3 regions of the Streptosporangium sp. NPDC002544 genome follow, and region 1 is predicted to be linked to each of the others. Evidence: predicted binding sites of a transcription regulator. Region 1 holds the regulator's gene; each other region holds the start of a gene.
The links. The regulator HrcA, encoded in region 1, represses chaperone genes, less so after heat shock. The targets are predictions, from matches to a motif close to TTGGCACTCTCNNNNNGAGAGTGCCAA.

Region 1 (4,148 bases):
CGGAGAGCCCGTGCTCGGCCGATGAGTGCGGGCCGTCCGATGACGCGTCGCCCCCGATGCCGACGGAGGCGAGCATCCCCGTGCCGACCCCGGTCAGCAGCTAGGCCCTGTCCGGCGGATCCCGGCGTGCCGAGGATCGGTCAGACGGCCTCTCCCGAGGCGGAGGAGGGAGCCGCGGCGTGCCACGGTGCCCGACGCGGTAGGCGGAAGGCGCCGGGCGCAGGGCTCAGGACCGTCGGCCGGGGATCACCAGCGGCCGCTGCGTGCCTGGAGCACCGCCGCCGCGACGACCCCGGCCGTCGAGGTACGCAGCACCGTCGGCCCGAGCAGCGCCGGCACCGCCTTGGCCTCGCGGAAGACGGCGATCTCCTCCTGCGACACCCCGCCCTCCGGGCCGACCACCACGACGATGTCGCCGCCCGCGGGGAGCGGCAGGCCGGACAGCGGGGAGGCGGCCTCCTCGTGCAGCACGACGCCGAGCGCCGCCGCCGACAGCAGGGCGGCGACCCCGGCGGTGGAGGCGAGCTCGGTCACCTCGGGCAGGCGGAAGCGACGTGACTGCTTGCCCGCCTCACGCGCCGTGGAGCGCCAGCGGGCCAGCGCCTTGGCCGCGCGCTCGCCCTTCCACTGGGTGACACACCTGGCCGCGGCCCAGGGGACGATCACGTCCACCCCCGCCTCGGTCATCATCTCCACGGCCAGCTCGCCCCGGTCGCCCTTGGGCAGCCCCTGGACCACGACCAGACGCGGGGACGGCACGGGCACCTCGTGACGGCGCAGTACCTGGACCCGGAGCGAATCCTTGCCCGCCTCGATCACCACGCACTCGGCGACGGAGCCCGCCCCGTCCGTCAGGTCAAGCCGCTCCCCGGCCCGCAGCCGCCGTACGGCCGCCGCGTGGCGCCCTTCGGGGCCGCCGAAGACGAACTCCGGCCTGGCCAGGTCGGTGGGTTCGGCCAGGAAGACCGGAACGGTCATGAGCCGTCGGGGCGTGAGCGGGAGCGGTCCGGGTCAGCGGCCATTGAAGGCGTCCCGCAGCCGGGAGAAGAAACTCTGCTGCCCGGGGGCGAACTTGCCGGGCGGGCGCTCCTCGCCGCGGAGCTTGGCGAGCTCCCTCAGCAGCTCCTCCTGTGCCGTATCGAGACGGGAGGGGGTTTCCACGTTCACGTGGATCAGCAGATCGCCACGACCGGTCTCGTTCAGGCGCTGCACACCGCGGCCGTAGAGCGGGATCGTCTGCCCCGACTGCGTACCGGGACGGATGTCCAGCTCCTCGGCTCCGTCGAGCGTCTCCATGGTCAGGACGGTGCCGAGCGCGGCCGCGGTCATCGGGATCTGCACCGTGCAGTGCAGGTCGTCGCCGCGCCGCTCGAAGATCTCGTGGGGGCGCTCGACGATCTCCAGGAACAGGTCGCCGGGCGGGCCGCCACCTGGGCCGATCTCGCCCTCTCCGGCGAGCTGGATGTGGGTGCCGTCCTCCACCCCGGCCGGGATGCGGACCTTGATGGTCCGCCGGGTACGGACCCGGCCGTCGCCGGAGCACTCCTGGCAGGGGTGACGGATGATCGACCCGAAGCCGCCGCACTGGGGACAGGGCCGTGAGGTCATGACCTGGCCGAGGAAGGAGCGGGTGACCTGGGAGACCTCGCCCCGGCCATGGCACATGTCACAGGTGTCGGGGTGGGTGCCTGCGGCGGCGCCCGAACCCGTGCAGACCTCGCAGACCACCGCGGTGTCGACGACCAGCTCACGGGTCGTGCCGAAGCCCGACTCGCGCAGGTCGAGCTCGACCCGGATGGTGGCGTTGCGTCCGCGACGGGCACGCGAGCGGGGGCCGCGACCGCCGCCGCCACCGGCTGCGCCGAAGAAGGCGTCCATGATGTCGCTGAACGGGAAACCGGCACCGAAGCCTCCGGCCCCCGCACCGCCCGAGGCGAACGGGTCGGCCCCCATGTCGTACATCTGCCGCTTGCTGGAGTCGGACAGGACCTCGTAGGCCTGTGTGATCTCCTTGAAGCGCTCCTGAGTCTCGGGGTCGGGGTTGACGTCAGGATGCAGTTCGCGCGCCAGACGTCGGTACGCCTTCTTGATCTCTTCCGCACTGGCGTCACGGCGCACCCCGAGGGTGCCGTAGTAGTCGCTCTTAGCCACTTTTAGTTGACCTCTTATGATGCAGCCAGGATCTGGCTGACGTAGCGTGCCACCGCGCGCACCGCGCCCATCGTGACCGGATAGTCCATCCGCGTTGGGCCCAGCACACCTAGCCGGGCCAGTTGCTTGTCCCCAGAACCGTATCCGGCGGCGACGATCGACGTGCCCTGGAGTCCGGTGTAGGGGTTCTCCGAGCCGATCCGCACGGTCAGCGCCGACAGGTCGGAGGTCTCACCGAGCAGTCGCATGAGCACGACCTGCTCTTCCAGCGCCTCCAGCACATCGCGGAGCCCGACCGTGAAGTCGGCTCCCGCGAGGTTGGCGGCCCCGGCAAAAACGATCTTTTCATCGTGCCTGTCCACCAGGGACTCCAGCAGCACGGACAGGATCGTGGCCGCGAGCGGCCGGTCCTCGGCGGGCAGCCGCTCCGGCAGGTCGGCGACCTTGTCGGGAACGCCGGTGAGCCCGCACCCGTCGAGGGAGGTGTTGAGGATCGCTCGCAGATGGGCCACCCGCTGCTCGTCCACGACGTCGGGCAGCTCGACCACGCGCTGCTCCACCCGGCCGGTGTTGGTGATGAGCACGAACATCAGCCGGCGCTCGCTCAGCGGCACCAGCTCGACGTGCCGGACCGTCGAGTTGGTCAGCGTCGGGTACTGCACCACGGCGACCTGCCGGGTGAGCTGGGCAAGCAGCCGCACCGTTCGCATGACGACGTCGTCGATGTCCACCGCACCCGCGAGAAAGCTCTCGATGGCCTTGCGCTCCGCGCTCGACAGGGGTTTCACCTGCGAGAGCCGGTCAACGAAGAGCCGGTAGCCCTTGTCCGTGGGCACCCGGCCGGCGCTGGTGTGGGGCTGGGCGATGTAGCCCTGCTCCTCCAGCACCGCCATGTCGTTACGGATCGTCGCCGGGGACACCCCCAGACTGTGCCGATCCGCGAGAGCCTTGGAGCCCACCGGCTCGTTGGTGGACACGTAGTCCTCGACGATGGCGCGAAGCACGGCGAGCTTCCGGTCGTCGACCAACGTGGTCACCTCCCTGCCTGCGTTCAGATGGGAAACACGAGGTCTGGCACTCTGTGTTCCCGAGTGCCAAGTGTACGGCCCCCGTGCGGAAGGCGCGATAAGCAAGAGGTGCGGATGATGACGCCAAGCCATTGGCAAGTCAACTGCTATCGCGTTTCAACCGGTTCCCATCACAATTCGTACATGTCCAACGATTTTGGTTCTTTTCCGGGCGACGCCTCCCGCGGCCCCGGTTACGGCTCCCCCCAGCAGCCGTATGGCCAGCAGCCCCACCAGAACGGCCCCTCCTACGGTTACGCACCTCCCGGCTACGGCGCCCCGCAGAGCCCGCCCCCCACCGGGAAGATCAAGCCCGGTATCGGATGGATCGTCGGGGTATGGCTGCTCGCCCTGGTCAGCATCATCGTCGGCATCGGCGGCTTCGCCGGTGGCGTGCTGGGCGCGGTCACCAGCGCGGCGCCGACGAAGACGTTCGCCCCCGGCGAAAACACGACGGTCACGCTCGACCCGGCCGACAAGCCCGCCATCTATGTCTCCACCAGTGGACCCACCAATTTCGAGTGCACGCTGACCGGCGGCACCGGCACGCCCAGCCTGCAGAAGCCGCTCGTCCAGCAGACCGTGGCGGGCTCCGACGGCGTCGTCTGGGAGATGGGCCTGCAGATCGGCGTGGAGCAGGCAGGCGACTACCAGGTCACCTGTACCGCCGACCCCGTGGAGGGCACCACGTTCGGCGTGGGCCGGGAACTCTCCGCCGGATCACTGGTCGGCGGGGTGATCGCCCTGTTCGCGGTGCCCGGCATCGGGATCCTGCTGGCCATCATCGTGACGATCGTCGTATTGGTGAAGCGGAGCAACGTCCGCAAGCGCAGGGCCGCCGCGTCGGCGGGGCAGTGGGGAGCGCCGGGACCCTACGGCAGGTGACCGTGGCGTTTGCTAGCGTCCCACGTGATCCTTTGCGAGAGACGG
Region 2 (4,148 bases), on a different contig from region 1:
GCGTCGACGTGGTCGCGGACCGCCTCGACGTGCTGGGCCAGGCCCTCGGCCCAGGAGGGCGGGCGGGCGGCGATGTCGTCCAGGCGCCCGTTGACGGACTCGAGCGTGCCGTTCAGCCCGCCGATCTCGCGCTCCCTGACCTCGCGCAGCAGCCACTCCATGCCCTCCAGGCGCTGCCGGATCTCGTCGAGCACGGCGCCCTGGGTCCGCTGCTCGTAGACGTGGTCCTGGGCCGCCCGGGCGAGGAGTTCGCGCATCCGGTCGGAGATGGCGGTCTGGCTGCCCGTCTGGAGCAGGGCGTGGTCAGAGTGATCCACCGAGAGCTCCTTCGCTCGCCGACGCTCAGCCGCGCGGTTGGATTGGGTCGGTTCTGCCGATGAACGGGATGAAATCGGAGGCGAGAGAACTCCCGCCCGGCAACCTTAGCCTCTGGATCAAGGTTTTCCAGGGGCGAGGTTAAAAGACAGGAATTGTCGGCTTGCTGGAATAATCGACCATTTTGGCTGGTCAGCTGGGGCTGCATATGAAAGCAAATGGCCTGTCACCTATTCGGGTGAGAATGACCGTCGCGGATTCACCTCCGGGCAGCCGGAGGTCTTTCCTGAGACGGTCGACATCCACCGCGGAGCCACGTTTCTTGATCGTCACATTGCCGGCCCCGCGCTCGCGGAGCGCCGCCCGCAGCCGCTTGAGCGAGAACGGCAGCGTCTCGTGGACCTCGTACCGCGACGCCCACGGCGTCGGCGCCGCGACGTCGCCGGTGATGTAGGCGATCTGCGGGTCGAGCAGGCGCCCGCCGACCGACGCGGCGATCTCGGCGACCAGGTGGGCGCGGATCGCCGCGCCGTCGGGCTCGTAGATGTAGCGGCCCGCCGGGCCGGTGCCGGGATCGCCGAGGGTGGGGTCGGGCGTCATCGTGACGCCCGACGGCAGGATCGTGGCCCTGCGCGCGGTCTCACCCGCCAGTGTGCCGCACCAGATCACGGCCTCCTTGACGTCGCCCCGGTAGGAGACCCATTCGGCCTCCGCCCCGGCGGGGACGAACTCGTACGGGATCCCGGGGGCGACCTTCAGGCAGGCGGCCCCGGCCCTGGCCACCATCTCCAGTACGGCGGGCCAGGCGGGCGAGTAGGCCATCGGGTCGAAGGTCCTGCCCCGCGCGGTACGGCGCGCGGGGTCGGCGAACAGGACGTCGAAGGCGGCCGGGTCCAGGGTGGAGGCGTCGGCGGCGCGGACCGAGACCCGGTCGCCGAAGCCCAGGGCGGCGGCGTTGGCCGCCGCGATCGCGGCGGTGAGCGGATCGGCGTCGACCGCCTCGACGACGCATCCGGCCCTGGCCAGGGCGAGGAGGTCTCCGCCGATACCGCAGCAGACGTCGGCGACCCGGGAACCCGCGGGGACGCGCCGCGCCCGGTGGTCGGCCACCTCGCGGCGGGTGGCCTGCTCCAGGCCGGGCCGGGTGAAGTACATGAGATCGGCGTCGGCGCCGAACTTCTCCCTCGCGCGCAGCCTGAGTTCGGCCTGGGTGAGCGCCGCCGAGGTCAGGTCCGCGTCGTAGATCTTTCTTAACCTTGTCACCGCCGCCACCGGGTCGTCGCCGATGGCCTCGGCCGCCGCGCCCAGCGCCTCCTGGCCGCGCGGGGTCAGGAGTTCGCGGAATGCGTCGAGATTCACACCACCCGACGCTACCGCCTTCACCGTGGGGCTTCGCGAGGGGCTTCCACCTGGTTTGACGTTCGCCCGAAGCGCAGACGGGCGCTCCGTGTTGACTGTCAAGCCCTCCTTGCATACTGTTCCGTATTGGCACTCTCCCGGTGAGAGTGCCAAATACATGCGACGAGGCAGGTCTGACACCCGCGACGGCAGACCGCTGGTCGCCTCTTCTAGATCATTCAAATCTGAAGGGGAGGTCCGACGTGACGACCGCCACCAAGGTTCCCGTTAAGCCGCTTGGCGACCGCATTGTGGTCCAGCCGCTTGAGGCCGAGCAGACCACCGCTTCCGGTCTGGTCATCCCGGACACCGCCAAGGAGAAGCCGCAGGAGGGCAAGGTCCTCGCGGTGGGTCCGGGCAACTGGGACGACGAGGGCGAGAAGCGGATTCCGCTCGACGTCAAGGAGGGCGACGTGGTCCTCTACAGCAAGTACGGCGGCACCGAGGTGAAGTACAACGGCGAGGAGTACCTCGTGCTCTCCGCCCGTGACGTGCTCGCCATCATCGAGAAGTAGTTCTCGCTTCACAAAGATGACGTATCGAGCCCCGGGTCGCGAGAGCGCCCGGGGCTTTGATGCGCCGACGTACTTATAGAGAGGACTGTCATGCCGAAGATCCTGTCGTTCGAGGAGGACGCGCGCCGAGCTCTCGAGCGCGGCGTGAACGCTCTCGCGGACGCGGTCAAGGTGACGCTGGGCCCGCGTGGCCGCAATGTCGTCATCGACAAGAAGTTCGGTGCGCCGACCATCACCAACGACGGTGTCACCATCGCCCGCGAGGTCGAGCTTGAGGCGCCGTACGAGAACCTTGGCGCGCAGCTGGCCAAGGAAGTGGCGACCAAGACCAACGACGTCGCCGGTGACGGCACCACCACCGCGACCGTCCTGGCCCAGGCCATGGTCCGCGAGGGTCTGCGCAACGTGGCCGCCGGTGCCCAGCCGCTCTCCCTCAAGCGCGGCATCGACATCGCGGCCAAGACCGTCAGCGACAGGCTGATCGAGTCGGCCCGCCCGGTCGAGGACAAGAAGGAGATCGCGAATGTGGCGACGATCTCCGCGCAGGACGCCAAGATCGGCGAGCTGATCGCCGAGGCGTTCGACAAGGTGGGCAAGGACGGTGTCATCACCGTCGAAGAGTCCAACAGCATGGGCCTGGAGCTCGAGTTCACCGAGGGTCTCCAGTTCGACAAGGGCTACCTGTCGCCCTACATGGTGACCGACCAGGAGCGCATGGAGGCGGTCCTGGAGGACCCCTACATCCTGATCACCCAGAACAAGATCTCCTCTGTCGCCGACTTCCTGCCGCTGCTCGAGAAGATCGCGCAGACGAAGAAGGCCCTGCTGGTCATCGCCGAGGACGTCGAGGGCGAGGCCCTCGCGGTTCTCGTCACGAACAAGATCCGTGGCACCTTCACCTCCGTCGCCGTCAAGGCGCCGGGCTTCGGTGACCGCCGCAAGGCCATGCTGCAGGACATCGCCATCCTCACCGGTGGCCAGGTGGTCAGCGAGGAGATCGGCCTCAAGCTGGAGCACGTCGGCCTGGAGGTGCTGGGCACCGCCCGGCGCGTCGTCATCACCAAGGACTCCACCACCGTCGTCGACGGTGCCGGCGAGGCCTCGGCGATCGCCGACCGGGTCAAGGAGATCAAGCTCGCCATCGAGCAGTCCGACTCCGACTGGGACCGTGAGAAGCTCCAGGAGCGTCTCGCCAAGCTCTCCGGCGGCGTCTGCGTGCTGAAGGTCGGCGCGGCCACCGAGGTGGAGCTGAAGGAGAAGAAGCACCGCCTGGAGGACGCCATCTCGGCGACCCGCGCGGCGATCGAGGAGGGCATCGTCTCCGGCGGTGGCTCCGCGCTCGTGCACGTCTCCAAGGTCCTCGACGACCTGGGCCTGACCGGCGACGAGGCGACCGGTGTCGCCATCGTCCGCAAGGCGCTCGTCGAGCCGGCCCGCTGGATCGCGGAGAACGCCGGCCTCGAAGGCTACGTGGTGACCTCCAAGGTCTCCGACCTGCCCGTCGGCCACGGCCTCAACGCCGCCAGCGGCGAGTACGGCGACCTGATCGCCCAGGGTGTCATCGACCCGGTCAAGGTCACCCGCTCGGCCGTCCAGAACGCGGCCTCCATCGCCGGCATGCTGCTGACGACCGAGGCGCTCGTGGTGGACAAGCCCGAGGAGGAGGCTCCGGCCGCCGCCGGTCAGGGCCACGGCCACGGCCACGGTCACTGATCTCACCGGTTCCGAACGGCTCGCGTCTCCCCGGAGGCGCGGGCCGTTCGCGTTTTGCGGTAAACCAAATGCGCCCGCACCGCGTCATGGCGCGTCACTCGTAAGGGCAAACGCGGTTCCTCCGAATAGTCGATGTATTTGGCAATCGAATGAAATATTTGCACATAGCGTAGTCGCCGTGGTCAGTGCGTGATTACGCACCGTTAT
Region 3 (4,148 bases), on a different contig from region 1:
CTCGACCACGACGGGCCGGTCCTGGTGGGGCTGTCGATGCCGAGCGTTCATGGCACGTATCCCCGATGCACATCGACGAGCCGGTCCCAAAGGCTGGGAAATCCGCCGACCCGTGTCCGCGACGCACAGGTTGAAGATCAGGTTAGAAGTCCATGTCGCCGCCGCCGGGCATGGCGGGGGCGGCTCCGGCCTTCTCGGGCTTCTCGGCGATGACGGCCTCGGTGGTGAGGAACAGCGCCGCGATGGAGGCGGCGTTCTGCAGAGCCGAGCGCGTCACCTTGGCCGGGTCGATGATGCCTGCCTCGAACAGGTTGACGTACTCGCCGGTGGCGGCGTTGAGACCCTCACCCGCGGGAAGGTTGCGTACCCGCTCGACCACGACGCCGCCCTCGAGGCCGGCGTTGACGGCGATCTGCTTCAGCGGCTCCTCCAGGGCCTTGCGCACGATGGCGGCGCCGGTGGCCTCGTCGCCGGAGAGCTCCAGCTTGTCGAAGGAGTTGGCGCCGGCCTGCAGCAGGGCCACGCCACCGCCGGGGACGATGCCCTCCTCGACGGCCGCCTTCGCGTTGCGAACGGCGTCCTCGATGCGGTGCTTGCGTTCCTTGAGCTCGACCTCGGTCGCCGCGCCGGCCTTGATGACGGCCACGCCGCCGGCCAGCTTGGCCAGGCGCTCCTGGAGCTTCTCGCGGTCGTAGTCGGAGTCGGTGTTGTCGATCTCGGCGCGGATCTGGTTGACCCGGCCGGCGATCTGCTCGGCGTCACCGGCACCGTCGACGATGGTGGTCTCGTCCTTGGTGACGATGACCTGGCGGGCACGGCCGAGCTGGTCCAGCGTGGTGGACTCCAGCCTGAGGCCGACCTCCTCGCTGATGACCTGGGCACCGGTCAGGATGCCGATGTCGCCCAGCATGGCCTTGCGGCGGTCACCGAAGCCCGGAGCCTTGACCGCGACCGACCGGAAGACGCCCTTCATCTTGTTGACGATCAGGGTGGCCAGGGCCTCACCCTCGATGTCCTCGGCGATGGCCAGCAGCGGCTTGCCGGTCTGCACGACCTTGTCGAGGACCGGGAGCAGGTCCCTGTTGGCGGAGAGCCTGCCGCTCACGATCAGCACGTATGGATCGTCCAGGACCGCTTCGAGCCGGTCGGAGTCGGTGATGAACAGCGGGGCGATGTATCCCTTGTCGAAGCGCATGCCCTCGGTGAGCTCAAGCTCCAGGCCGAAGGTGTTGCTCTCCTCGACGGTGATGACACCTTCCTTGCCGACCTTGTCCATCGCCTCGGCGATCATCTCGCCGATTTCGGGGTCGGCGGCGGAGATGGAGGCGGTGGAGGCGATCTGCGCCTTGGTCTCCACGTCCTTGGCCAGCTTGGACAGCTCCTCCGAGACACGCTCGACGGCGGCCTCGATGCCCTTCTTCAGGGACATCGGGTTGGCGCCGGCGGCCACGTTGCGCAGGCCCTCACGCACCAGGGCCTGAGCGAGCACGGTGGCGGTGGTGGTGCCGTCACCGGCGACGTCGTCGGTCTTCTTGGCGACCTCCTTGACGAGCTCGGCGCCGATCTTCTCCCACGGGTCCTCGAGCTCGATCTCCTTGGCGATGGAGACACCATCGTTGGTGATGGTGGGGGCGCCCCACTTCTTCTCCAGAACGACATTGCGGCCCTTGGGCCCCAAGGTCACCTTGACGGCGTCGGCGAGCTGGTTCATGCCGCGCTCGAGAGCGCGCCGGGCGTCCTCGTCGAACGCGATCATCTTCGAAGCCATTCTCTCTCCTGCTCTTGATGGGGGCTTGCCGGGACGGCGCCCGCGACGGACGGCCTGCCGGGCAGGTGGACGACCTGCCCGGCGGACCTCGTCGTCCCGGCACACGCCCTTGTGGTTGGCACTCTCCAGGTGTGAGTGCCAGGCGTCCCGCCGCACTCTACCCAAAACTTGCGTGACACGCACCTAGTGCGCATCACGCAGTATCGGATAGGGTTGACCCATGAACGACGACGCGCCGGACCTTCGGTCGCGCAACAGGCAGGCCACCCGGGAGGCGATCAGCCACGCCGCGCTGCGCCTGGCCATCGAGCAGGGCCCTCACGGGCTGGCCCTGGTGCGCGTCCATGACATCGCCACGGCCGCGGGCGTCTCCCCCCGCACCTACAACAACTACTTCTCCAGCAGGGCGGAGGCGATCTGCGCCTTCCAGGCCGACCAGTCCACGCGCGCGGGGCAGGCACTGCGCTCCCGGCCCGCCGGCGAACCGCTGGACCAGGCCGTCATCGCGGCCGTGATCGAGCTCTACACCAACCCCGAGCCCGACAGAGCCGGCCTGCGCATGATCATGTCGACGCCCGAACTGGAGGGCGAGGCGCTGAAGGCGTTCACCATGGCGGAGGGCCCGCTGGCCGAGGCGATCGCGGCGCGCACCGGCACCGACCCCGGACGCGACCTGTTTCCCGCCGTCACGGCCGCCGCGATCGCCGGCGCCATCCGCGTGGCGGGGCGGCACTGGCTCGAACCCGGCAACCCCGAATCCTTCGCCACCACCCTGCGCCGCGCCCTGACCTGTGTCTTCCCCACCGCGCCACCCCAAGGCCCGCAGGATCAGTGACCAGCATGTGAGATATCGCCCATCGGTCAGCCGGGCGTCGGCGTGGGACATGCAGACCTCCGGATGTGGTGAAGACAGGCGTCTCCCCCACATCCGGAGGTCTGCGTATTGATCAACTACCAGCTACGGTGTGTCACCGACCTGATGGCCGAGTACACCTAGCGCAGCTCGCGCTTGAGGATCTTGCCGGTCGCCGTCATCGGCAGGCTCTCGCGGAACTCGATGATCCGCGGGTACTTGTAGGCCGCCATGTTCTCCTTGCACCAGGCGACGAGCTCGTCCTCGCTCACCGTCGCGCCCGGCGCCGGGATGACGTAAGCCTTGACCTCCTCGCCGTGCGAGTCGTGGGGCACGCCGACCACCGCCACCAGCGAGACCGCCGGGTGCGTCATCAGCACCTCCTCCAGCTCGCGCGGGTAGACGTTGAAGCCGCCCCGGATGATCATGTCCTTCGTGCGGTCGATGATGGCGTAGTAGCCGTCTTCATCGCGAGTGGCGATGTCACCGGTGCGGAACCAGCCGCCCCGCATGACCTCCTCGGTGGCCTCGGGCCGCCCGTAGTAGCCCTTCATGACGTTGTGCCCGCGGATGGCGATCTCGCCGGGGCCCTCGCCCTCGATGGTGTTCCAGCCGTCGTCCACCAGCCGCATCTGCACGCCCCAGATGGGGAAGCCGATGGTGCCGGGCCTGGTGGGCCGCCCGAGCTGGTTGAAGCTGGCCACCGGGGAGGTCTCCGACAGGCCGTAGCCCTCCAGGATCGGGATGCCGAAGGTGCCCTCGAAGTCCTTGAGCACCTCGATCGGGCAGGAGGCCCCACCCGCCACCGCCACCCGCAGCGTCGAGGGCGCCTCGGCCCCATCGGCGTGGATCTTCGACAGCAGCGCCCAGAACATCGTCGGCACCCCGGCGAACATCGTCACCTTCTCCCTGCGCATGAGCTCCAGCGCCTCGCCGGGCTCGAAGCGCGGCTGGAGCACGAGGGTAGCGCGACGGCGCACGCTCACATTCATGACTGCGGTCTGGCCGAAGGAGTGGAAGAGTGGCAGCACGGCGAATGAGACGTCGCCCTCGGGGTCGGTGGGGAACATCTCGTCGCTGACGATGGTGTTGGTCAGCATGTTCATGTGGGTCAGCACGGCGCCCTTGGGCTGACCGGTGGTGCCGGAGGTGTAGAGGATGGCCGCGGTGTCGTCCGGCTCGGTCTGCACCGTCTCGAACTCCCCGGACATGCCGCCCAGCGCCGCCCAGAACGATTCGCCGTGCTCCGACTCGGTGGCCAGCGGTGTGGCGGGCAGGACGAAGAAGAGCTCGCAGCCCTCGGCGGCGTCGAAGGCCTCCCGCCCGCGCGCGCCCATGGGCAGCTCGGAGCCCTCGAAGCAGAAGAGCGCCTTGGCGTCGCTGTCGGTCAGGTGGTAGGCGATCTCGCGCGGCTGCAGCAGCACATTGAGCGGGACCACAATCGCCCCGGCCTTGAGGATGCCGAAGTAGACGAAGGGGAAGTAGGGCAGGTTCGGGCAGAGCAGTGCGACCTTGTCGCCCTTGCCG

Region 2: the regulator HrcA is predicted to act here: its motif matches at 1,801-1,827, upstream of groES (co-chaperone GroES).
Region 3: the regulator HrcA is predicted to act here: its motif matches at 1,884-1,910, upstream of groL (chaperonin GroEL).

What each region holds. Positions count from the first base shown of each region.
Region 1 is NZ_JBEOWJ010000003.1:309,802-313,949, reverse strand. It holds gene ABT061_RS06200 (hypothetical protein) at 1-104, shown strand, start outside; gene ABT061_RS06195 (16S rRNA (uracil(1498)-N(3))-methyltransferase) at 247-978, opposite strand; gene dnaJ (molecular chaperone DnaJ) at 1,012-2,151, opposite strand; gene hrcA (heat-inducible transcriptional repressor HrcA) at 2,166-3,179, opposite strand; gene ABT061_RS06180 (hypothetical protein) at 3,363-4,103, shown strand.
Region 2 is NZ_JBEOWJ010000001.1:299,996-304,143, forward strand. It holds gene ABT061_RS01460 (hypothetical protein) at 1-317, opposite strand, end outside; gene ABT061_RS01465 (class I SAM-dependent methyltransferase) at 508-1,674, opposite strand; gene groES (co-chaperone GroES) at 1,917-2,228, shown strand; gene groL (chaperonin GroEL) at 2,319-3,941, shown strand.
Region 3 is NZ_JBEOWJ010000033.1:42,852-46,999, reverse strand. It holds gene groL (chaperonin GroEL) at 143-1,768, opposite strand; gene ABT061_RS37105 (TetR/AcrR family transcriptional regulator) at 1,989-2,603, shown strand; gene ABT061_RS37100 (long-chain-fatty-acid--CoA ligase) at 2,762-4,148, opposite strand, start outside.